Regions from separate parts of the Streptomyces sp. HP-A2021 genome, predicted to be linked through region 1. Evidence: riboswitches for the same ligand, from Rfam matches in the RefSeq annotation. Region 1 holds a riboswitch; each other region holds the start of a gene.
What was found. A riboswitch is a leader RNA that binds a small molecule or an ion and turns the genes downstream of it on or off. The one in region 1 is predicted to bind cyclic di-AMP.

Region 1 (5,867 bases):
CGCCCTGCCGGTCGCCCGGCACGGACTCAGCGCCTACTACGGCCAGTCCGGCATCAACTGGATGTCCCTGCACACCGGCATCGACTTCCCCGTCTCGTACGGCACGACCGTGATGGCCGCGACCGACGGCACGGTCCGCACGCAGTGGAACAGCGCGTACGGCAACATGATGATCGTGACCGCGAAGGACGGCACGGAGACGTGGTACTGCCACCTCTCCACCTACACGGTCCCCTCCGGTACGACCGTGAAGGCCGGCGATCCGATCGCACGCTCCGGCAACTCCGGCAACTCGACCGGCCCTCATCTGCACTTCGAGGTGCGCCCGGCCGGCGGCTCGGCGATCGACCCGCTCCCGTGGCTGCGCAGCCACGGCATCGACCCGACGTAACGTCCCGGCAGCCCCCGCCCGTCGGGCGAACGGGGGCTGATCTCACACGGCTACAGCTTCTCCACCGGCGCGTACCGCAGCAGCAGGCGCTTCGGCTTGGTGTCCCCGAAGTCGATGGTCGCCTCGGCGTTCCCGCCCGTGCCCTTCACCGCCACGACGGTCCCGAGCCCGAACTGGTCGTGCGTGACCCGGTCCCCGACCGCCAGGGACACGACCGGCTTCTCGGAGGTCCGGCGCGTGGCGAAACCGGACGCGCCCGACGCGGACGAACGGGAGCGGGACGACGACAGCGAGGCCGCCACCCCGGAGACCGGGCCGGAGGACGCGGGCGCGGTGGCACCCGTCCGCTTCCACTCCACGTAGGCCGGCGGGATCTCCTCCAGGAAGCGCGAGGGCGGGTTGTACGACGGCTGGCCCCAGGCGCTGCGCAGCGTGGACCGCGTCAGATACAGCCGTTCCCGCGCACGCGTGATCCCGACGTACGCCAGGCGCCGCTCCTCCTCCAGCTCCTTGGTCTGGCCGAGGGCGCGCATGTGCGGGAAGACGCCGTCCTCCATGCCGGTCAGGAAGACGACCGGGAACTCCAGGCCCTTGGCGGTGTGCAGGGTCATCAGCGTGATGACGCCGTCGCCGTCCTCCTCGTCGGGGATCTGGTCGGAGTCGGCGACCAGCGCGACCTGCTCGAGGAAGTCGGACAGGGTGCCCCGCTCCTCCTCGCCGCGCTCCTGCTCGAACTCCATGGCGACGGCGGCGAGTTCCTGGAGGTTCTCGATCCGGGTCTCGTCCTGCGGGTCGGTGGAGGCCTGCAACTCGGCGAGGTACCCGGTGCGTTCCAGGACGGCCTCCAGCACGGTGGCCGGTCCGGCGCCGGACTCGACGATCGTACGGAGGTCCTCCATCAGCGTGTTGAACCGCTTGACGGCGTTGGTGGAGCGCGCGGCCATGCCGTACGCCTCGTCGACGCGCTTGAGCGCCTGCGGGAAGCTGATCTTCTCCCGCTGGGCGAGGGCGTCGATCATCGCCTCGGCGCGGTCGCCGATGCCCCGCTTGGGGACGTTGAGGATCCGGCGCAGCGGCACCGAGTCCTCCGGGTTGGCCAGCACGCGCAGGTAGGCCAGGACGTCCCGGACCTCCTTGCGCTCGTAGAAGCGGACGCCGCCGACGACCTTGTAGGGCAGGCCGACGCGGATGAAGACCTCTTCGAAGACACGGGACTGGGCGTTGGTGCGGTAGAACACGGCGACGTCGCCGGCCTTGGCCTTGCCGGCGTCCGTGAGGCGGTCTATCTCGTCGGCGACGAACTGCGCCTCGTCGTGCTCGGTGTCGGCGACGTACCCGGTGATCGTGGCGCCCGCGCCCGCGTTGGTCCACAGGTTCTTGGGACGGCGGGACTCGTTGCGCTCGATGACCGCGTTGGCCGCGCTGAGGATCGTCTGGGTGGAGCGGTAGTTCTGCTCCAGCAGGATCGTCGTCGCGTCCGGGTAGTCCTCCTCGAACTGGAGGATGTTGCGGATCGTCGCGCCGCGGAAGGCGTAGATCGACTGGTCGGCGTCACCCACCACGCACAGCTCGGCGGGCGGGACCTCGGCCTCGGGCGGTACGTCGACGGGGTGCTCGGAGGTGCCGACGAGCTCCCGGACGAGGGCGTACTGGGCGTGGTTGGTGTCCTGGTACTCGTCGACCAGCACGTGGCGGAAGCGGCGGCGGTAGTGCTCGGCGACGTCCGGGAAGGCGCGCAGCAGGTTGACCGTCGTCATGATCAGGTCGTCGAAGTCGAGGGCGTTCGCCTCGCGCAGCCGCGACTGGTACATCGCGTAGGCCTGGGCGAGGGTCTTCTCGAAGCCGTCCGTGGCCTGGGCGGCGAAGTCCTCCTCGTCGATCAGCTCGTTCTTCAGGTTGCTGATCTTGGCGCTGAAGGACTTCGGCGGGAAGCGCTTGGGGTCGAGGTCCAGGTCACGGCAGACCAGGGCCATCAGGCGCTTGGAGTCGGCGGCGTCATAGATCGAGAAGGAGGACGTGAAGCCGAGCTTCTTGCTCTCGCGCCGCAGGATGCGCACGCACGCACTGTGGAAGGTCATCACCCACATCGCGTTGGCCCGCGGGCCGACGAGCTGCTCGACGCGCTCCTTCATCTCGCCCGCGGCCTTGTTGGTGAAGGTGATCGCGAGGATCTGGCCCGGGTGTACGTCCCGCTCGGCGAGCAGGTGGGCGATGCGGTGGGTGAGCACACGGGTCTTGCCGGAGCCGGCGCCGGCCACGATGAGCAGCGGGGAGCCGGAGTGCACGACGGCGGCGCGCTGGTTGTCGTTCAGCCCCTCCAGGAGGGCGGCGGTGTCCACCACCGGGCGCGGGGCGCCGTCGCGGTAGTAGGCGTCCCGGTCCGGGGGCACGTCGAACTTCCCGCCGAACAGATCGTCCGGAACCGGCTCCGGTACGTGATCGTCCTCGGGTGGCGGCGGGGGCTCGTCCGCGGGGCCCCGCTGGGCCTGGAGGTCCGCCAGGAAGCTGTCGTCAAAGAGGCTGCTCATCGCTCTCCGAGTCTAGGGCGCCCCACTGACAGCCCGCCGCCGCCCTGAGAACATCGCCGAAAGGACCCCCTCGTCACCCTGTATCCCCGCATGATCACAGCCCGCTACGGACGTCACGATTATGGACGACTCGTGACCAACCCCCCTCGACCGGTCACTCTCGGCGACGCTCCGGGATAAGGTCACGAAAATGTATCGGGCATATCACCCATCAACCTTCACAAGGGCCACACGAGTTGGCTACCGTGCGGGCAGGCCGCACGACCCCCACCGGCGAACGTCGCCGGGCCGCGCGGCCTCCGCCGAGTCCGGTGTGCCGCAGCGGCAGCCGGAGCCGGGGACCCAACCGAGAACTCTGGGGTGAATCGGCCCGACTCCCTCCGCGGAGACGGCCGTAGGGCAACCCTTCCGATGTACCCGCCCGAACCCGACAGCTAACCCGGTAGGCGGAGCACGGAAGGAGTCGCCTCCCTTGGCGTCGCACCGCAAGTCGCGTCCCGCTGGTACGCGCGTCGCAGGCATACGGACCCCCGCCCTTGCAACGGCGGCCCTCACGTCCGTCGCCCTGCTGTCCCAGTCGGCCAACGCCGCCCCCGAGGCCGACGACAAGCCGAGTCTCGAGGAAGTCGAGAAGAAGGTCGACGACCTGTACCGCCAGGCCGAGTCGGCGACCGAAAAGTACAACTCGGCCAAGGAGAAGACCACCAAGCAGCGCAAGCGCGTCGACACCCTCCTCGACGACGTCGCCAAGCGCACCCAGAAGCTCAACGAGGCACGGGAGGAACTCGGTTCCTTCGCCGCCGCCCAGTACCGCACCGGCGCCTCCGCCCCGGACACGGCGACGTTCCTGCTCGCGGACACCCCGCAGGACTACTTCGACCAGACCCAGCTGATGGACCGGATGACCGGCCGTCAGAAGGTCGCGGTCGACGACTACGTCACCCAGCAGTCCGAGACGATGAAGAAGCGCCAGGAGGCCACCGAGAGCCTCCAGACGCTCACCGAGACCCAGGGCGACCTGAAGACGGCCAAGGCCACCGTCCAGCGGAAGCTCGCCGACGCGCGCGACCTGCTGTCGAAGCTGACCGCCGAGGAGAAGGCGCGGCTCGCGGCGATCGAGCGGGAGAAGCAGCAGGAGGCCGCCCGCAAGGCCGCCGAGCTGGCCCGGCAGCAGGCCGCGCAGCAACAGGCGCAGGAGCAGGAGCAGACCGCCCAGCAGCAGGACAGCGGCTCCTCGTCGGCGGGCTCCGGCTCGTCCACCTCGACGGCCCCGGCCGACTCCTCGTACGCCACCAAGGCCGAGAAGGCGCTCGCCTTCGCCCGCGCCCAGATCGGCAAGCCGTACGTCTGGGGCGCCGTCGGCCCCGGTTCCTACGACTGCTCCGGCCTCACCCAGGCCGCCTGGAAGGCCGCGGGCGTCACCCTGCCGCGCACGACCTACGACCAGGTCAACGCCGGCACCACGGTCCCGCTGGCCGACGCCCAGCCCGGTGACCTGGTCTTCTTCTACGACGACGTCACCCACGTCGGCATCTACATCGGCAACGGCATGATGATCCACGCCCCGAAGCCCGGCACCTACGTGCGCGAGGAGTCGATCTACTACGACGGCGAGTCGGCGATCCACAGCGTGGTGCGGCCGGCCTGAGGGCCGTAGTCACGGCAGGCGGGTCACTGAGGGCACGCGCGCGTGAGGGCGCTCGCGCGTTTTTGAGGCGCCCCGCGCGCGTGCCCCGCTCACATCGCGCGCGGCGCCTCCTAGCATCGGCCCCATGCCCGGCCCCTCCCCCTCCCCCTCCACCGACTGGTGGGCGCAGCGCGCGCCGTCCGCCAGTGCCGCCGTGCTGACGACCGGCACCCTGTCGGTCGGCCTGGATCTGGCGGGGTACGGCGTCCTCTCCCGCATCGCCCTCGGCCTGGCCTGCGCGGCCTGGCTGATGTTCGCCGCGGACTTCACCCTGCGGCTGCTGCCGGCCGGCACGAGGTGGCGGGCGCAGGCGGGGGTGCCGGGTCTTGTGGACACCGTGGCGCCGGCCGCCCTCACCACCGTGGCGGCGACGGCCGTCCTGGGCACCGGCTTCTCGGCGGCCGGCTCGCAGGCTCTGGCCGCGGCCCTGCTGGTGCTGGCCGTACTGCTCTGGCCCGTGTCGCTGGCCCTCCCCGCGCAGGGCGGGGAGCGGCGCAGGCCCGGGACGGTGTTCGCGCGCTGCATGGCCACGCAGGGGCTCGCCGTGCTCGGCGCCACGCTCGCCGCTGCCGAGTCGGCCGCCTGGCTCGCCCACGCGGCGCTGGTGCTGTTCTGGCTGGGGCTCGTGCTGTACGTCCTCGCCCTGGCCCGTTTCGATGTGCGGCAGGTGGACGAGGGACGCGGTGACCAATGGCTCGTGGCCGGGGCGCTCGCGCTCTCGGCGCTTGCCGGGGCGCGGCTGATCAGCTCCGACAGCGCGCACCTGTACCTGTGGAACGTCGACGACCGCGGCGTCCTGCGCCATGTGACCGTCGTGCTGCTCGTGGTCACACTGGTCTGCTGCGCCGTCCTGCTCGCCGCCGAGTTCCTACGGCCCCGGCCCCGCACCGACATCCGCCGCTGGGCGACCGTGTTCACCTGGGCCAAGACGGCGACGGCGGCACTGGCCGTCGCCGCCGCCCTCGACGTCTCCTGGCTCGACGGCCTCGGGGAGGTACTGCTGTGGGTCTCGGTGGCCGCGTGGCTCGTGGTCACCGCCTGGGCGGTCACCTCGGCCCGGGCCTGCGTCGTGCCCGGCCGGGTCAGGTCCAGAGCACGGCGATGAAGACGTTCGCCGTGGTCAGCGCCCCGACCAGGCCGAACAGGCCCTTGTCCACCTTCTCGTCGTCCCGCTTCACATAGACCAGGCCGAGGATCACGATCAGCAGGGCCAGCTTCACGCCGATCTTGATGTTGTTCACGGACTGGTCGTCGGCCTGGT
Region 2 (5,867 bases), 2.0 Mb from region 1:
GCCTGGCCGGCACCGGCCGCGTCGCCATGCCCGAGCTGGAGCTGCTCCCCGCCTCCTACGACCTGCCGGGCGCCCGCCTCCTCGATCTCGTCCAGGTCATGGACCGCATCCGCGCCGAGTGCCCGTGGTCGTCCCAGCAGACCCACAAGGGCCTGGCCAAGTACGGCATCGAGGAGGCGTACGAGCTCGTCGAGGCGATCGAGGAGGGCGACCGCGACGAACTGCGCGAGGAGCTCGGTGACGTCCTCCTCCAGGTCGTCTTCCACGCCCGGATCGCCGAGGAGGGCAGCCCGGAGGACGGGGCGAACCCCTTCTCCATCGACGATGTCGCCGCCGGCATCGTCGCCAAGCTGATCCACCGCCACCCGCATGTCTTCGGCGACGAGACGGCCACCACGCCCGAGGAGGTCAAGGCGCACTGGCTGCGCACCAAGGCGGTCGAGAAGCAGCGCACCTCGATCACCGAGGGCATCCCCCTCGGCCAGCCCGGCCTGGCCCTCGCCGCCAAGCTGGCGTCCCGGGCACGCACCGCCGGCCTGGACATACCGCTCCCGCCGGTGGAGGGCATCGGCTACGACCTGCTGGCCCTGGCGGTCCGCGCGGAGGCGGAGGGCGTCGACCCGGAGGCGGCCCTGCGAGCGGCGGCCCGCGCGTACCGGGACGCGATCAGGGAGACCGAGGGCCGAGACCGACGGCCGTGACGCGGTGCCCGGCGGGTCAGTCCCGCCAGTCCAGCTGCGCTTCGGGGATCCCGAGGGAACGGGCGTGGTCCTGCGCCCGCCGACGGCCCTCCGCACGCCCGCGTGGATCCTGGCCGCGCGGATAGCGGAAGACCTCGCCGGGGAAGACCACGAACGCCTCGGTGGCGGTGTTGTAGTTGACGTACCAGCCCCCGGCCGGGTCCAGGCAGGCGGCCAGCCGCTCGGCCAGAGGCTCCGCGTCGGCTTCTTCCCCGGTGAAGTCCAGGAGCGTCCACCGCCGCGGCTGCCCGGCCGCGGCGCCCTCCACCTCCACGCTGGCGATCTTCGTGACGTGCAGCGGGACACCGGCCAGCTCGGTCCCCACCCGCAGGCTCTCCGCGATCAGTACGCCTTCGAGCACCTGGTCCTCCTCGATCTCGACGCGGTGAGAGTAGCGACGACCTCTGACAACGGCGGTCGGCGTTGCCCCGGCCGCTGCGTAGGGTCGTGGCATGCAACGTGAAGCGCCCGGGATGCCGGAACTGTTCTCGTGGGAGTTCGCGAGCAACCCCTACCCCGCCTACGCCTGGCTCCGCGAGCACGCCCCCGTGCACCGCACCAAGCTGCCCAGCGGTGTGGACGCCTGGCTGGTCACGCGGTACGCCGATGCCAAGCAGGCGCTCGCCGACCACCGGCTCTCCAAGAACCCGGCGCATCACGACGAGCCCGCGCACGCCAAGGGCAAGACCGGGATCCCCGGGGAGCGCAAGGCCGAGCTGATGACGCATCTGCTCAACATCGACCCGCCGGACCACACCCGGCTGCGGCGGCTCGTCTCCAAGGCGTTCACGCCCCGCCGGGTCGCCGAGTTCGCGCCGCGGGTGCAGGAGCTCACCGACGGGCTCATCGACGGGTTCGCGCACAAGGGGTCCGCCGACCTCATCCATGAGTTCGCCTTCCCGCTCCCCATCTACGCCATCTGCGACCTGCTCGGCGTCCCCCGCGAGGACCAGGACGACTTCCGCGACTGGGCGGGGATGATGATCCGTCACCAGGGCGGGCCCCGGGGCGGAGTGGCGCGGTCCGTGAAGAAGATGCGCGGCTACCTCGCCGACCTCATCCACCGCAAGCGGGAGGCGCTGCCCGACGAGCCCGCCCCCGGCGAGGACCTCATCTCCGGCCTCATCCGCGCCTCCGACCACGGTGAGCACCTCACCGAGAACGAGGCCGCGGCCATGGCCTTCATCCTGCTGTTCGCCGGTTTCGAGACCACCGTGAACCTGATCGGCAACGGCACCTACGCCCTGCTCACCCACCCCGAGCAGCGCGCACGCCTCCAGACGTCCCTCGCCGCCGGGGAGACCGGCCTCCTGGAGACCGGCGTCGAGGAGCTCCTGCGCTACGACGGCCCGGTCGAACTCGCCACCTGGCGGTTCGCCACCCAGCCCCTCACCATCGGAGGGCAGCACATCGCGCCCGGCGACCCGGTCCTCGTCGTCCTGGCCGCCGCCGACCGGGATCCGGAGCGGTTCGCCGATCCGGACGTGCTCGACCTCGCCCGCCGGGACAACCAGCACCTCGGCTACGGCCACGGCATCCACTACTGCCTCGGCGCCCCGCTCGCCCGCCTGGAGGGCCAGACCGCGCTCGCCACGCTCCTCACCCGTCTCCCGGACCTGCGGCTGGCGGCGGATCCGGCGGAGCTGAGATGGCGCGGCGGCCTCATCATGCGCGGGCTGCGCACGCTGCCGGTGGAGTTCTCAGCGGCATGAAGTGACGAAACATCAGACCTGTGATCTTCACGTGATCTGCGCGGCATGAACTTGTGACAAGTGATCGTCTGCCGATACGTTCACCCATCATCAGCGCGGCCCGGGGGGGACCCTGCGCCGCGCCGGTCACTGCTGTCTCGCGAAAGGTCTCCGTATGCTCTCCGGGAACGGTCGGCACCGTCGCCCCCGCCAGGCTCCGGCTCTCCTCGTCGCGGCCGGGGTGACCGGCTCCGCCATCGCGATCCCGCTCCTCGGGGCCTCCGGCGCCAGCGCGGCCGACGGCACGACCTGGGACCGGGTCGCGGACTGCGAGACCGGCGGCGCCTGGAGCCAGAACAGCGGCAACGGGTACTTCGGCGGCCTCCAGTTGTCCCAGGAGGACTGGGAGAACCACGGCGGCCTCGACTACGCCCCGAGCGCCGACCTGGCCAGCCGCTCCCAGCAGATAGCCGTGGCCGAGAGAATCCTCGCCGACCAGGGGGTCGGCGCGTGGCGCACCTGCGGGCTGCTCTCCGGCCTCGAGCAGGACAAGAGCTCGGACACGTCCGACTCGTCCAGCTCGTCCGACTCGTCCGCGCCGACGGACTCGCCCGGACTGCTCGACTCCACCGAGTCGTCCTCTGACGGACAATCGACTCCGGAGGATGAAACCGCCAAGTCCGACAAGTCATCCGATTCTGTCGACTCCTCGACGCAGGACCCGTCGCCCGCCCCCGAGAGTGACAAGCCCGACAACTCTCAGCAGGACGACGGCTCTTCGGCACCCGCCGAAACCGAAACCGGCACCGCCTCCGGCCGCCACCGCGGCCCCAGCGCGGACGAGGACACCAAGACTGAGGACGGCCGTACGTCCGGGTCCACCGGACGGCACGCCTCGCGCGACGGCGAAGCCTCCCGGGAGGCGACGGACGGCTCCTACACCGTCCGCCCCGGCGACACTCTCTGGTCCATCGCGAACTCCCTCGACCTCAGCGGCGGATGGCACGCCCTCTATGTCGGGAACGAGACGGCCGTCGGCACCGACCCGAACCTCATCCGCCCCGGTCAGAAGCTCACGGTAGAGGGCGAAGCGGACGAGGAGTAGCCGGTGGGGCAGTACGGAAACGGGGGCGGAAGTCACCCCGAAACCGTGCGAGTTCACGTCACCGTTCGCGCCTAATGTCCCTTATCGGTGCGGTGAGAGATAGATCTCAGAAGCCCTGATCGTCTTTGAAATTCCGCGGATCGCATGTCTACGGTCATGACCGCTCGCCACCGCGAGCCCCGGCTGCCGCAACGCCGAATCCTGCCAGCGGCCGCACGGGAACAGTCGTCGCGTCAAGCGCCGTAGGCAGGAGCGGGGGACCCAAGGTAAGTGCCCGACCGGCCGGTTGTGCCGGAAGGGCTTGGGGTGAAGCCGTGTCCCGGGAGGGACGCGGCCGGGCAACTCAACCGGCCCGAACCCGACAGCTCACCTCGCAGGCGTCGGTGAGGGGATCTCTCCATGCTGTTTTCCGGCAAGGGCACGCACCGCCGTCCGTCCAAGGCCTCTCGGGTCATCGCCATCGCCGGTGTCACCGGTGCCGCCGTCGCCGCCCCGCTGATGGCGGCCGGCAACGCCTCCGCCGCCACCGCCTCCGAGTGGGACGCCGTCGCCCAGTGCGAGTCCGGCGGCAACTGGTCCATCAACACCGGCAACGGCTACTACGGCGGTCTGCAGTTCTCCGCCTCCACCTGGTCCGGCTACGGCGGCACCAAGTACGCCTCCACCGCCGACCAGGCCACCAAGGAGCAGCAGATCGAGATCGCCGAAAAGGTCCTCGCGAGCCAGGGCAAGGGTGCCTGGCCGGTCTGCGGCAAGGGCCTGTCGAGCGCCGGCTACAGCGGCGGCTCCGAGCAGAGCAGCGGCTCCACCGAGACCCGCCAGACCGAGCAGCAGCCGGCCTCCCGCTCCGACGAGCGCCCGGCCCAGACCCAGAAGACCGTCACCACCCCGACCGGCAAGAAGGTCAAGAAGGGCGACGGTGAGTACAAGGTCGTCAAGGGGGACACCCTCAGCTCGATCGCGACCGAGAAGAAGGTCGAGGGCGGCTGGGAGAAGCTGTTCGAGCTGAACAAGGACATCGTCACGGACGCCAACCTGATCTACCCGGGCCAGCAGCTGCACCTGAAGTAAGCAGCGGCCCACCCCGTCCCCACGGGCTCCCCGCCCCGGTGCGTCATCCCCCGTGCGCACCGGGGCGGGGTTTTTTCTGCCGGTCTTTGCGATCCGGCTTTGTTCCGTTCGGAAACAATTTACTCTCGGTTCTGTCCATGGGGTGGGCGACCCGGTGGCCGATCGCCCGGAGCCGGTTAGGCTCATGTCGCGAGCCACCGCGGCCCGCGCCTCGCCGGGTCCACGCGGCCCGCGTACCCGCGTCACATGAAGAAGGAGATGCTCGTGCCGTCCATCGACGTCGTCGTAGCCCGGGAAATCCTGGACTCCCGAGGCAACCCCACGGTCGAGGTCGAGGTCGGCCTCGACGACGGCAGCACCGGTCGTGCCGCCGTCCCGTCCGGCGCCTCCACGGGCGCCTTCGAGGCCATCGAGCTGCGCGACGGCGACTCGAACCGCTACCTCGGCAAGGGTGTGGAGAAGGCCGTCCTCGCGGTCATCGAGCAGATCGGCCCGGAGCTCGTCGGCTACGACGCCACCGAGCAGCGCCTGATCGACCAGGCCATGTTCGACCTGGACGCCACCGACAACAAGGGCTCCCTCGGCGCCAACGCCATCCTCGGCGTCTCCCTCGCCGTCGCCCACGCCGCCTCCGAGGCCAGCGACCTGCCGCTGTTCCGCTACCTGGGCGGCCCGAACGCGCACCTGCTGCCGGTGCCGATGATGAACATCCTGAACGGCGGCTCGCACGCCGACTCCAACGTGGACATCCAGGAGTTCATGATCGCCCCCATCGGCGCGGAGTCCTTCTCCGAGGCCCTGCGCTGGGGCGCCGAGGTCTACCACACGCTGAAGAAGGTCCTGAAGTCGAAGGGCCTGGCCACCGGCCTCGGCGACGAGGGCGGCTTCGCCCCGAACCTCGGCTCCAACCGCGAGGCCCTCGACCTCATCCTGGAGGCGATCAACGAGGCCGGCTACACCCCCGGCGAGCAGATCGCCCTCGCGCTCGACGTCGCCGCGTCCGAGTTCTACAAGGACGGCGTCTACACCTTCGAGGGCAAGGAGCGCTCGGCGGCCGAGATGACCGAGTACTACGCGGAGCTCGTCGACGCGTACCCGCTCGTCTCCATCGAGGACCCGCTGTTCGAGGACGACTGGGAGGGCTGGAAGACCATCACCGCCAAGCTCGGTGACAAGGTCCAGCTCGTCGGCGACGACCTGTTCGTCACCAACCCCGAGCGCCTGGCCCGCGGCATCGAGGAGGGCGCGGCCAACGCGCTG
Region 3 (5,867 bases), 220 kb from region 1:
CAGCAGCGACAGCTTCTGCTTGTCCGGGCCGTCGGCCGCGACGCGCAGGGTGTGCGTGCCGGAGGCCAGTTCCGTGAGCTTGGCCGTCGGGTCGGCGGAGGAGCCGCCCTCGCCCTGGCCCGCGGCACCGGACATCAGGCTGCTCTCCAGCCCGCCGAGGTCCGGCAGGCCGAGGTCCGTGCTGATCTTCACGGTGCCGGACAGCTGCTGGACGTCCGACTTGGCGATCTTCTCGATGAGCTGCTGTGCAGTGATCTTCGGGAGGTCGGGGTCACCGGAGTCGGCGAGTGCGGGGACCAGCCCGATCGTCGCGGCCGCCACCCCCACCACCGTGACCGGGACGATGTACCGCGCGGCTTTGCGCCGCCCGGAGCGCTGCTCGTCGACCTCCCCGGCGGTCGTGCTGTCGTCGGATGCGTACGGTGCCATGTGTGCCCTACCTCCGTGATCGGCGGCGGCTGTCCGTGTCGTGCACGCACTCGTCCCTGAGCCGCCATTCTCACCCGAACTGGTGAGGAGTGGTGATTTCCGTGGTGACTATCTGACCAAATCGGCCGGCGAGATACGTCAGACCCCGGGCTCAACTCCACGTACTGCTCCGGTATGACACGAGAGGGCTGCTTCTCCCCCGACCCGTAGGGGTCGTGGGGGAAAAGGGCGCTAGCCGGCCCGGTGCACCACGGCGTCGGACAGCTCCACCAGCGCCGTCTTCGCGGCGCACTCGGGCAGCGGGGCCAGCGCCGAGCGGGCGTCCTGGGCGTAGCGGACGGTGTCCCGCCGGGCCTGTTCCAGCGCCGGGTGGGCCCGCAGCAGGCGCAGGGCCTCGGCGTGCCGGTCGTCGTCGGTGAGGTCGGAGTCCAGCAGCTCGCACAGGGCGATGTCGTCCGCGAGCCCGAGCCGGGCCGCGCGCTCGCGCAGCCGCAGCACCGGCAGCGTGGGGATGCCCTCGCGCAGGTCGGTGCCGGGGGTCTTGCCGGACTCGTGGGAGTCGGAGGCGATGTCCAGGACGTCGTCCGCGAGCTGGAAGGCGACGCCGAGCCGCTCGCCGTACTGGGTCAGCACGTCCACGACCGTCTCGTCGGCGCCGGACATCATCGCGCCGAACCGGCACGACACCGCCACCAGCGAGCCGGTCTTGCCGCCCAGCACGTCCAGGTAGTGCTCGACCGGGTCGCGGCCGTCCTGCGGTCCGGCCGTCTCCAGGATCTGCCCGGTCACCAGCCGCTCGAACGCCTCGGCCTGCACCCGCACCGCCTCCGGGCCGAGGTCGGCCAGGATGTGCGAGGCGCGGGCGAAGAGGAAGTCACCGGTGAGGACCGCGACGGAGTTGCCCCAGCGGGCGTTCGCGCTCGCCACCCCGCGCCGCACGGCGGCCTCGTCCATCACGTCGTCGTGGTACAGCGTGGCGAGGTGGGTCAGCTCCACGACGACGGCCGACGGCACGATCCCGGGCGCGTACCGGTCGCCGAACTGGGCGGCGAGCATCACGAGCAGCGGACGGAACCGCTTGCCGCCGGCCCGGACCAGGTGCTGGGCGGCCTCCGTGATGAAGGGCACCTCACTCTTGGTGGCCTCGAGCAAGCCTTCCTCGACAGCCGCCAATCCGGCCTGGACATCGGCTTCCAGAGCCTGGTCCCGCACGCTCAGCCCGAACGGCCCGACGTCGGTCACGAGGGGTCTCCTGTCTGCTGGTGTCTGCCGGTGATTACGCGGTTTGTCGATAGGTCGCTGCCATCACTCGAGTCAGCGTATCCGGTCACGTTTCGATCACCACCAGCGCCCAGGGTTACAGGCCGGGTGGTATCCGATCACGACCGCTATGTTTTCGATCAGCTCATAAGAGTAGACATTTATCGACTTACCACGCGATAGCGAGCTATGCACGATTTGCGGTGTTGGATAAGCGAATTCCCCTTGGTGCAAATTGCCCCACGGACTTGTGATCAGTGAGTTGAATCACGTTATCCCCTGCGACATCCCACTCCGGCACCGACCCGTACCTCCTTCCGCCGCACGCAAGTTGAGCCTTGGCTTCAGCAAAGGATCAAGTGCCTCATACGCCCCTGACCAAGGTCAACCGCTCGATATGTGACTCCGGTGCTTGTTCCCGACATGTGCTCTCGCATACGTTCCGGGCCTGTCCGGCGGACGCCGAATCCTGCCACCGCCCGGACACCCCACGAACCCACTCACTCACGCAGGGCAGGAGCGGGGGACCCAGGTAAGTCGCCGGTCCGCGCAGCGGAACGGCTCGGGGTGAAGCCGCGTACGGCACACAGCGCCGTAGGCGGCCGGGCACCTCCCGGCCCGAACCCGACAGCTCACCTCGCAGGCGCCGGAGAGGAACATCGCCATGCCCCGAGGCAAGCACCGTCGCCCCAGAAGCAGTCAGCTCACCCGTCGTGTCGTAGCCGCCGGCACCGGCGGAGCGGCACTCACCCTCCCGCTGCTCGGCGCGACGCAGGCCAGCGCCGCCCAGCCGGCTCAGAGCGCACCCACCACCGTCGCGCAGTCCGTGCCGCAGGCGGCCAAGACCGCCAAGTCCGTCACGTACACCGTCACCAAGGGCGACTCGCTCGCCCGCATCGCGGACAAGTTCGACGTGTCGGGCGGCTGGAAGCAGCTGTACAAGGACAACCGCGCCGCCGTCGGCGACGACCCGAAGCTGATCCACCCGGGTCTGAAGCTGAAGGTGAAGACGGCCAAGGCGGACGCCGCGAAGAAGACGGCGACCAAGTCCTCCGCCCCCGCCAAGCCGGCCGGCGGCGTCGCCCAGGCCACCCAGGCCTCCGCGAAGACCTACGCGAACAACCTGGACGGCTGGATCCGCGAGGCGCTGGACGTCATGGCGCAGAAGGGGATTCCGGGTTCGTACGACGGCATCTACCGCAACATCATGCGGGAGTCGTCCGGCAACCCCCTGGCGATCAACAACTGGGACTCGAACGCCGCCCAGGGCACCCCGTCCAAGGGTCTGCTCCAGGTCATCGACCCGACCTTCGCCGCCTACCACGTGCCCGGCACCTCCTTCGACCCGTACGACCCGGTCGCCAACATCACGGCGGCCTGCAACTACGCGGCGGCCCGCTACGGCTCGATCGACAACGTCAACGGCCCGTACTGAGCCGTCCCGCCCAGCAGTCGTTCGAGGACGACGGCGATGCCGTCGTCCTCGTTCGACAGGGTGATCTCGTCGGCCACGGCCTTGAGTTCGGGATGGGCGTTGGCCATGGCGACGCCGTGGGCGGCCCAGTCGAACATCGGGATGTCGTTGGGCATGTCCCCGAAGGCGACGGTGTCCGCCGGCCGAAGGCCCAGGTGCTCGGCGGCCAGCGCCAGGCCCGTCGCCTTGGTGACGCCGCACGGCTGGAGCTCGACCGTGCCGGGCCCCGACATCGTCACCGTCGCCAGTGAACCGACCACCGAGCGGGCCGTCGCCGCCAACTCGTCGTCGCTCAGGCAGGGGTGGCGCAGCAGCACCTTGCTGATGGGCTCGCCCCACAGGTCGTCGCGCCGGTCGACCCGCACCGCCGGCAGGGTCGGGTGCGGCATGAGATAGCCCGGCTCGATGAGCGTGAGCCCGTCGACCCCGTCCTGGTCGACCGCGGCGTACACCTGCCCGACCTCGGCCTCGATCTTGCCGAGGGCGGTCTCCGCCAGCTCCCGGTCCAGGGTGATGGACCACAGCAGCCGGTCCGCGCCGGCGTCGTACACCTGCGCGCCCTGCCCGCACACCGCGAGCCCCGTACAGCCGAGGTCGTCCAGGAGCGGCCGCACTCTCGGCGCCGGCCGGCCCGTCACCACGAGGTGCTGGGCACCGGCGTCCGCCACCCGCGCGAGCGCGGCGAGGGACCGGTCGGACAGGGTGTCGTCGCCGCGCAGCAGCGTCCCGTCCAGGTCGGTGGCGATGAGTGAATATGCGATGGGTGCGGCCATGATCAGAGAATACGGACAGTGCGCCCTTTCGTTTCATCCCGCGGCGGACACCGATTGCCCGGTTGAAGGCCTCTGCACCAGTTGGCAACAACATGGTCCGCTACCTACCGTCGAGGCCGTCTCGGGCGGTACCTTCCAAGTGTCCAGGGGGGACTTGATCGGGGGGTCGGGTTGAGCAGTGGGCGTGTTCGTGTGGGTGTGCCCGGGGAGCTCGGCGAGGGGGAGAAGGAGCGCTGGCGCGCGCTGCGCGCGGCGTCGGAGACACCGCGCAACCCCTTCATGGAACCGGAGTTCACCGAAGCCGTCGGGCTGGTGAGGCCACAGGCGCGGGTCGCGGTGGTGTACGAAGGGCTGGAGCCGGCCGGCTTCCTGCCCCATGAGCGGGGCCCGTTGGGGCAGGGCCGGGCGATCGGGCTGGGCGTCTCGGACGCGCAGGGCGCGATCCTGCGGCCGGGCCTGCGTCTGGACACGGGCGAACTGCTGCGGGCCTGCTCGCTGTCGAGCTTCGCCTTCGACAACCTGGAGGCCGAGCAGCGGCTGTTCGTCCGGTACGCGGCCGAGGAGCACGCCACCTACGTCATCGACGTGGAGAAGGGCTACGAGACGTACGAGTCGGTGCTGCGCGCCCAGTCGCCGAAGTTCCTGAAGACCACCCTGGCCAAGGAGCGCAGGCTGGGCCGGCAGGTCGGCGAGCTGCGGTTCGTCTTCGACGAACGCGAGCCGGCCGCGCTGCGCACGCTCATGGAGTGGAAGTCGGCGCAGTACCGCAGGACCGGCCGCCGGGACCGGTTCGCCCAGGAGTGGATCACCCGGCTCGTGGGGCGGCTGGCCGCGACCCGGGCACCGGAGTGCAGCGGCACGCTGTCCGTGCTGTACGCCGGTCGGCGGCCGCTGGCCGCGCACTTCGGACTGCGCTCGGCATCCGTCCTGGCCTGCTGGTTCCCGGCCTACGACCCGGAGTTCGCGAAGTACTCGCCGGGTCTGGTGCTGCACCTGCGCATGGCCGAGGCGGCGGCCGCCGAGGGCATCGGCATGCTCGATCTGGGGCGGGGCGCGGCCGAGTACAAGGACGCGCTGAAGACGGGCGAACTGCCCGTGTACGAGGGCGCGGTGACGCGCCCGGGGGTGGGCGCGGCGCTGCACTGGCTGAGCCGCGAGCCGGCGCGCCGCGCGCACAGCTACGTCCGCGGCAGGCCGCAGCTCGCGGCGCTGGCCGCGCGGACCTTGAAGGGCGCGGCCCGGCTGCGCCGTACCTGACGACGAGGGGGGTGGGGCCCATGGCCCGTTCGGGACATGCGCAGGAGGAGATACGGCGGTTCCTGGACATCGGGGCGGTGCAGGTCGCCGAGCTGGACCTCGACGGTGACGAGGCGGTGCTCAGACCGGGCCCGGGGAGCCCGCCGGTGACGCACGGCGAGGTGTTCGTACTGGTCAGGCGGCGCGGGCGGCCGGTGGGGACGCTGCTCGGGCGGGTGCCTGAGGGGGCGGACGCGAAGACGGTGCTCGCGGCGCGGGCGCGGGCGGAGTATGCGGCCGTGCAGGGTGGTGAGCCCGGGGAAGGCGGCGGGGCCGGAGAGCCTCCGTACGCGAGTGTCGTCGTCGCCACCCGGGAGCGTGCCGGGCAGCTGGCCCGGGCGCTCGACTCGCTGCTGGCGCAGGACCATCCGCGGTTCGAGATCGTCGTCGTGGACAACGCCCCGGTGACGAGCGAGACGCGGGAGCTGATCGAGCGGAAGTACGCCGAGCGCGTGCGGTACGTCTGCGAGCCGGTGCCCGGCCTCGCGGTCGCGCACAACACGGGGCTCGCGGCCGTGCGGGGCGAGGTCGTCGCCTTCACGGACGACGACGTGGTCGCCGATCCGCGCTGGCTGACCGAGCTGACCGTGCCCTTCGCCGCCGACCCCGGACTCGGGTGCAGCACCGGGCTGATC
Region 4 (5,867 bases), 2.3 Mb from region 1:
CCCACTTGTGTACGGCTCGGGGTCGCTGTAGTCGAACACGAGCCTCCCGTTGTTCCACCACCGCACCGTCGAACCGTCGGAGACGACCCGCACCCTGTTCGGCTCACCCGGCACCAGCAGCGGTTCGGTGTAGTCGTAGATCAGGGGCCGGACTCCGGGCTCACCGACATACCGCCGCAGCCGGGTCGTGGTGTTGTAGTTGGCACCGAAACCGGCGTAGTACGTCGTCAGGTGGTCGTACTCCGCCAGGGCCCCGGCACGCGGTGTGGCGAAGAGATCGCCCGGGGAGCGGACGTCGGTCGCGTTCCAGAAGTTGTTGAGGTCCGAGACCCGGTCGTTGACCCCGCCCTCGGACACGGGCGTGGCGGTGTACTCGAGCACGTACGGGCCTTCTAGCCGCCGCCTGAACCAGACGGTCGCGCCGCTCGGTACGTCGATCTCAAGGACGCCACGAGAGGCGGTGACCGTCCCGCCGTCCTGGAGCTCGGTCGCCCACTGGCCGAGGCCGTGGCAGAAGTCGTCGCGGGCGATGAGGCGGCGCTGACGCGACGCGGCGTTCACGCTCGCCGCCGTCGCCGTCGGGGCGAGCGCCGCCAGGGCGGCTCCGGCGGCCAGGGCTCCCAGCGCTCTGCGGGTGGTCGGCACGGGACACAGCTCCTCGGGGATCCGTCTGGAAAGCTCCAGAAAGCGCTTGCACTCCGGTCGGGATCACTCTGTCCCAACTGCCGCCCGCTGTCGATCCCTTGGGCCTGTCGGCGCCGGCACACACCGAAGGCCGGACCCGGGGATCGGGGTCCGGCCTTCGGTCGCGTGTCAGGCAGGTGGGTGTGCGGTCGGTCAGCCGACGGAGACGCCGTGCGAGCGCAGGAAGGCGACCGGGTCCACGTCCGAGCCGTAGTCAGGCGTGGTGCGGATCTCGAAGTGCAGGTGCGGTCCGGTCACGTTGCCGGTGGCGCCCGACAGTCCGACCTGCTGCCCGGCCGTCACGGTCTGGCCGGCCGAGACGGAGAGCTGGGACAGGTGGGCGTACTGGGCGTAGTAGCCGTCGGCGAGCTTGATGACGACCTGGTTGCCGTAGGCGCCGCCCCAGCCGGCGGAGACGACCGTGCCCGCGCCGACGGCCTTGAGCGAGGTACCGGTCGGAACGACGAAGTCGACACCGGTGTGGTAACCGCTGGACCACATGCTGCCGGACATGTGGTACGGGGTGCCGACGGTGGCACCGGCCACGGGGAGGGTGAAACCACTGGAGTTGCTCTCGGCGGCGGGCTTGGCGGCGGCCGGCTTGGCGGCGGTCTCCGCCTTCGGGGCCGACTCGGCGGCGGACGGCTTCGGGGCCGAGGCCTTCGGCGCGGACGGGGCAGAGGCCTTCGGGGCGCTCGCCGCCTTCTTGCCGATCGACAGCTTCAGGCCCGGGTGGATCAGCGACGGGTCGTCGCCGACGGCGTCACGGTTGTCCGAGTAGAGCTTCTTCCAGCCGCCGTCGACGTTCTGCTCGTCGGCGATCTTCGCGAGATAGTCACCGGCCCGCACGGTGTACGAGCGGGCGCCCGTGGCCTTTTCGGCGGCCTTCTTCTCGGCGGCCGGAGCGGACTGGACGGCCTTTTCCGGAGCCGACTGCGGGGTGGCGGCGTGGGCGCCGGCGGCCCCCATGAGCGGAAGGGCGAGAGCGGCCCCGCCGGTTCCGGCGACGGCGATGGAGCGGGTGAAACGCTGGGACTTCGGGCGGCGGTGCTTACCCTTCGCGGGCATGGCGAATTCCTCTCCGTCGCCTGCGAGGTGAGCTGTCGGGTTCGGACTGGAGATGCCCGGCCACGCCGAAGCGTGGCTTAACCCCAAGCCGTTCCGGGAACCGGAACAGGCGTCTTACCTGTGGGTCCCCCGCTCCTGCCGTACGTCGGGTCAGTGTGTGCGGGCTCCGGGCGGCGGCAGGATTAGGCGTCCGTCCGGATGGGTGTGGAACGTAAGCGACCAGGACGCAAAGGGACAAGCTTGCGGTTGCCCGTGACGGCGTTTTTCTTGACGCGTCGACAATTTTTCCGTCACGGAGCGTGGATTACCGATCTCCCGCATTCCGCAATACCCCTGATTGACGCCAGAATTACGTGCACATGGCAACAACACATCGTCACGAATATGACGATGCTCACGCACCCCGACCTCATCTCCTTTACGGTCGGGGCACGTTATGCCTAAATAACCGAAGCACTCCCTATTCGGACAGAACGGCTACTTGCGCTGAAGCCGGACGACGGTGGCGTCCAGATCCCCGCGCAGACCGACCCGCAACCCGTGGTGGAGCAGCACGGCGCCTCGATGAACTTCGCCCGTTTCGAGGCATTTGTACGATGCCGAGGGGTCAAGACCCCGCAGCCGGAGCGCCGGAACGGGCTCGCCGTAGCGCTGCGCCTGGAGCCAGGCGAGGACGACAATCTCGTCGCCGAGGGCATACTGCACTGCACTCAGACCGCCCTCCGGCGGGCGCAGCCGGTACAGGTCGCCGCGCTGCACCACGGGCCGGATCTCCTTGTAGAGCTCCACCCAGTCCCGCGCCTCGGCGAGTTCCCGCTCCGTCCACTTCGTGAGGTCGCCGCCGACCCCGAGCACTCCGGCCATGGCGCTGACGAACCGGAACCGCAGGGAGCTGGCCCGCTGGTTGAGCATGGCGTTCGGGCTGTCGGTGACCCAGGCCGCCATGACGCGGGCCGGATGGATCTGGCTGAAGCCGTGCTGGATGGCGAGCCGGTCGAGGGGGTCGGTGTTGTCCGAGGTCCACACCTGGTCCGTGCGGCCGAGCACACCGAGGTCGATCCGGCCGCCGCCGCCCGAGCAGGACTCGAAGGCCACCCCGGGGTGGGCGGCCCGCAGCCGGTCCAGCAGGCCGTACAGGGCGTGCACGTGGTCGATCCACAGCCGCTGCGGGTAGGGGTCGTCCGGCCAGCCGGCGTCGGTGAAGCAGCGGTTGAAATCCCACTTGACGTAGTCGATCGGCGCGCTGGAGAGGAGCCCGTCGAGCTGCTCCCAGAGGTACTCCTGGACGTCCTCACGAGCCAGGTTCAGTACGAGCTGATTGCGGAACTCCGTCCGCTTTCGTCCCGGTTGATGCTGCACCCAGTCCGGATGCGCGCGGTACAGGTCGCTGTCCGGGTTGACCATCTCCGGCTCGACCCAGATCCCGAACTGCATACCGAGGCCGTGCACGTGCTCGGCGAGCGGCTTGAGGCCGCCCGGGAAGCGGTCGGGATTGGGGGTCCAGTCACCGAGCCCGGCCCGGTCGCTGGTGCGCGCCCCGAACCAGCCGTCGTCGACCACGAACAGCTCGACGCCCATGGCGGCGGCCCGCTCGGCGAGCGCCCGCTGCTGCTCCTCGGAGATGTCGAACTCGGTGGCCTCCCAGGAGTTGAACAGCACCGGCCGGTCCTGGTCGGCGCCCGGGACCACGTACGTCCGCTGGTAGGCGTGCCAGGCGCGGCTGGCCCCGCCGTGGCCGCCGTCGGTCCAGAGCCCGGCGAAGACGGGGGTCGTGTACGACTCCCCCGTGCCCAGCATCAGCAGGCCCGAGTCGTCGTACCCGGCCCCGCCGGTGATCTGCACGCGCGCGTCCGGGAGCTGGGCCACGGCGATCCGCCAGGACCCGGACCAGCCCAGGGCGCATCCGTAGACCTCGCCGTGCTCCTCGGTCGCGTCGGTGTCGAGCGCGACCCACGGCAGGTGCTGGTGACCGGTGTGGCCGCGGCGGCTGCCGACGACCTTCTCGCCGTGGGTGAGGGCGGAGCGCTCCAGCCGGGACTCGGCGCCCCAGCGGCCGTGCAGCTGGGACAGCCGCCAGGTGTCGCGGTCGGGCAGGGTCCAGGTGGCGGAGTCGGCGCGCAGCACCTCGACGGCGGGTCCGTGGTTGTCGAGGGTCACCCAGCGCTCGACGACGTCCGTCGCGGAGCGCATCCGGTAGTGCAGCGTGACGGCCAGGTCGCCGTCGCGGAAGCGCAGCCGCAGCTCACCGTCCTCGGTGTCGTGGCCCTCGTAGGTCCACTCCGTGCCGCGCCGCTCGCCGGTGCGTACGGACAGGGCGGGCCGGGTGAAACGGGGGCCGCCCTCGACCGGATACTCCTCGCGTCCGTCGAGCGGTGACTCGAAGGGCCAGTAGTCCGGCAGCGGCCGGACGGCGAGGGCCTCGGCGTCGGCCAGGCCGATCCGGGCGCCCCAGTGCAGGTGCAGCAGCTCGTCGCGGTCGGTGACGTGGACGGCGTAGCTGCTGGCCGGCCCGGAGAGCACCCATGTACGACCGTCTTCGGAGATGTCCAGCATCAAGGCCTCACAGGTTCGAACAAGCCCGACCAGGTGCGACCAGGCCCCAACATCATCAAGCGCCGCGGGGGCTCCCGGCAACGCCTGTGGACAACTCATTGCCCCAGGCAGGCATGTCGTATCGTCGAGTGGTGCCCGTCGACGAGCCGCGCCGGCGGCGCCGAAGGGGAGGAGCCCTCGTGACACAGCAGGTCCCGTCGACCGAGCCCGAGCTGGCCGGAGTGCGCAACTTCCGCGATGTGGGCGGACTGCCGACCGTGGACGGACGGCGGGTGCGGCAGGGAGTGCTGTTCCGAAGCGGCCACCTCGCGCACGCGACCGGGGAGGACGCCGCCTTCCTGGCCACCCTGGGCCTGCACACGATCTTCGACTTCCGCAACGCGGCCGACCAGAAGCTCGAAGGGCCGGACGTCGAGCTGCCGGGCGTGCGCAATGTGAACCTGCCGCTGAGCGACCCCGCCGACGGCGCCGAGTTCTGGAAGATGGTGCGCGACGGCGACCTGGACCAGCTGCGCGCGATCCTCTCGGACGGCAAGGGCGTGGACCGGATGATCGCCTCATACCGCATGATCATCGGGAACCGCACGGCCGAGCACTCCCAGGTGCTGCACGCGCTCGCCGAGGACAGCGTCCCCGCCCTGATGCACTGCGCGGCGGGCAAGGACCGGGCGGGTCTGTCCATCGCGGTGACGCTCCTCGCCCTGGGTGTCGAGCGCGAGGCGATCGTCGACGACTACCTGAAGTCCAACGCCAAGCACCGCCGCTACAAGGTGCACCGCAGCAGCTCCGCCGCCTCGGCCTACTCCCCCGAGGTCATGGAGCTGCTCAGCCCCCTGTTCGACGCGCGCGCCGAGTACCTGACGGCGGCCTTCGACACCATCGAGGAGACCTGGGGCGGCGTCGACCCCTACTTGGAGAAGGGGCTCGGGCTCACCCCGCAGACCCGGGAGCGGCTGCGCGAGCGGCTGCTCGACTGACGTACGGCGCCCGGCCCGGCGGCTACTTGGCCCCCACCTCGAACAGCAGGTACACGAAGGCCGCGAAGACATGGCCCACGACGAGGTAGATGAGCAGCCGCACCCACAGGGCGCGGGGGAACTTCTCCTCCATGTCCTTCACGGCGTGTCTCCCGGGGTGGGGCCCAGGCACAGGGCGGCCGTGGGGCTCTGCAAGAGGGTGTGGACGAAGAGCAGTTCGACGCCGTCCGGGTCCTGGGCGGCGATCCGGTGCGGGGTCAGCGAGTCGAAGTGGGCGCTGTCGCCGGGCGCGAGCTGGTGCGTGGTGTCGCCGAGGCGCAGTCGCAGCCGTCCGCGCAGCACGTGCAGCCACTCCTCACCTGGATGGACGCGCACGATGTCGCCCTGGGAGCCGTACGGGACGTGGACGCGCAGGGCCTGCATCCCGCGCGCGGGCGCGCCGGCCTGCCAGTACGTCCAGCCGCCCGCCGCGGTCGGTTCCATGTCGGCGGCGCGGATGACGGCGTCCCGGGCGGCGGCCGTCTCACCGAGCAGCTCGGCGACCGTCGTACCGTAGATGCGGGCGAGCGCGAGCAGCATCGGCAG

Region 2: linked by a shared signal. The riboswitch ahead of MQE23_RS26505 (transglycosylase family protein) and the one ahead of MQE23_RS17400 (C40 family peptidase) in region 1 are both predicted to bind cyclic di-AMP.
Region 3: linked by a shared signal. The riboswitch ahead of MQE23_RS18485 (LysM peptidoglycan-binding domain-containing protein) and the one ahead of MQE23_RS17400 (C40 family peptidase) in region 1 are both predicted to bind cyclic di-AMP.
Region 4: linked by a shared signal. The riboswitch ahead of MQE23_RS07095 (LysM peptidoglycan-binding domain-containing M23 family metallopeptidase) and the one ahead of MQE23_RS17400 (C40 family peptidase) in region 1 are both predicted to bind cyclic di-AMP.

What each region holds. Positions count from the first base shown of each region.
Region 1 covers NZ_CP094344.1:3,867,268-3,873,134, forward strand. Annotated here, with positions in the region: gene MQE23_RS17390 (M23 family metallopeptidase) at 1-391, shown strand, start outside; gene pcrA (DNA helicase PcrA) at 442-2,919, opposite strand; cyclic di-AMP (ydaO/yuaA leader) riboswitch at 3,210-3,383, shown strand; gene MQE23_RS17400 (C40 family peptidase) at 3,392-4,567, shown strand; gene MQE23_RS17405 (hypothetical protein) at 4,692-5,711, shown strand; gene MQE23_RS17410 (hypothetical protein) at 5,689-5,867, opposite strand, start outside.
Region 2 covers NZ_CP094344.1:5,830,533-5,836,399, forward strand. Annotated here, with positions in the region: gene MQE23_RS26485 (nucleoside triphosphate pyrophosphohydrolase) at 1-701, shown strand, start outside; gene MQE23_RS26490 (hypothetical protein) at 718-1,101, opposite strand; gene MQE23_RS26495 (cytochrome P450) at 1,193-2,452, shown strand; gene MQE23_RS26500 (transglycosylase family protein) at 2,607-3,536, shown strand; cyclic di-AMP (ydaO/yuaA leader) riboswitch at 3,765-3,931, shown strand; gene MQE23_RS26505 (transglycosylase family protein) at 3,936-4,607, shown strand; gene eno (phosphopyruvate hydratase) at 4,872-5,867, shown strand, end outside.
Region 3 covers NZ_CP094344.1:4,089,283-4,095,149, forward strand. Annotated here, with positions in the region: gene MQE23_RS18475 (outer membrane lipoprotein carrier protein LolA) at 1-429, opposite strand, end outside; gene MQE23_RS18480 (polyprenyl synthetase family protein) at 661-1,671, opposite strand; cyclic di-AMP (ydaO/yuaA leader) riboswitch at 2,177-2,350, shown strand; gene MQE23_RS18485 (LysM peptidoglycan-binding domain-containing protein) at 2,354-3,124, shown strand; gene MQE23_RS18490 (Cof-type HAD-IIB family hydrolase) at 3,088-3,936, opposite strand; gene MQE23_RS18495 (GNAT family N-acetyltransferase) at 4,129-5,193, shown strand; gene MQE23_RS18500 (glycosyltransferase) at 5,214-5,867, shown strand, end outside.
Region 4 covers NZ_CP094344.1:1,562,414-1,568,280, forward strand. Annotated here, with positions in the region: gene MQE23_RS07090 (DUF6250 domain-containing protein) at 1-645, opposite strand, end outside; gene MQE23_RS07095 (LysM peptidoglycan-binding domain-containing M23 family metallopeptidase) at 838-1,752, opposite strand; cyclic di-AMP (ydaO/yuaA leader) riboswitch at 1,757-1,918, opposite strand; gene MQE23_RS07100 (alpha-galactosidase) at 2,230-4,305, opposite strand; gene MQE23_RS07105 (tyrosine-protein phosphatase) at 4,485-5,282, shown strand; gene MQE23_RS07110 (DUF6126 family protein) at 5,305-5,424, opposite strand; gene MQE23_RS07115 (XRE family transcriptional regulator) at 5,421-5,867, opposite strand, start outside.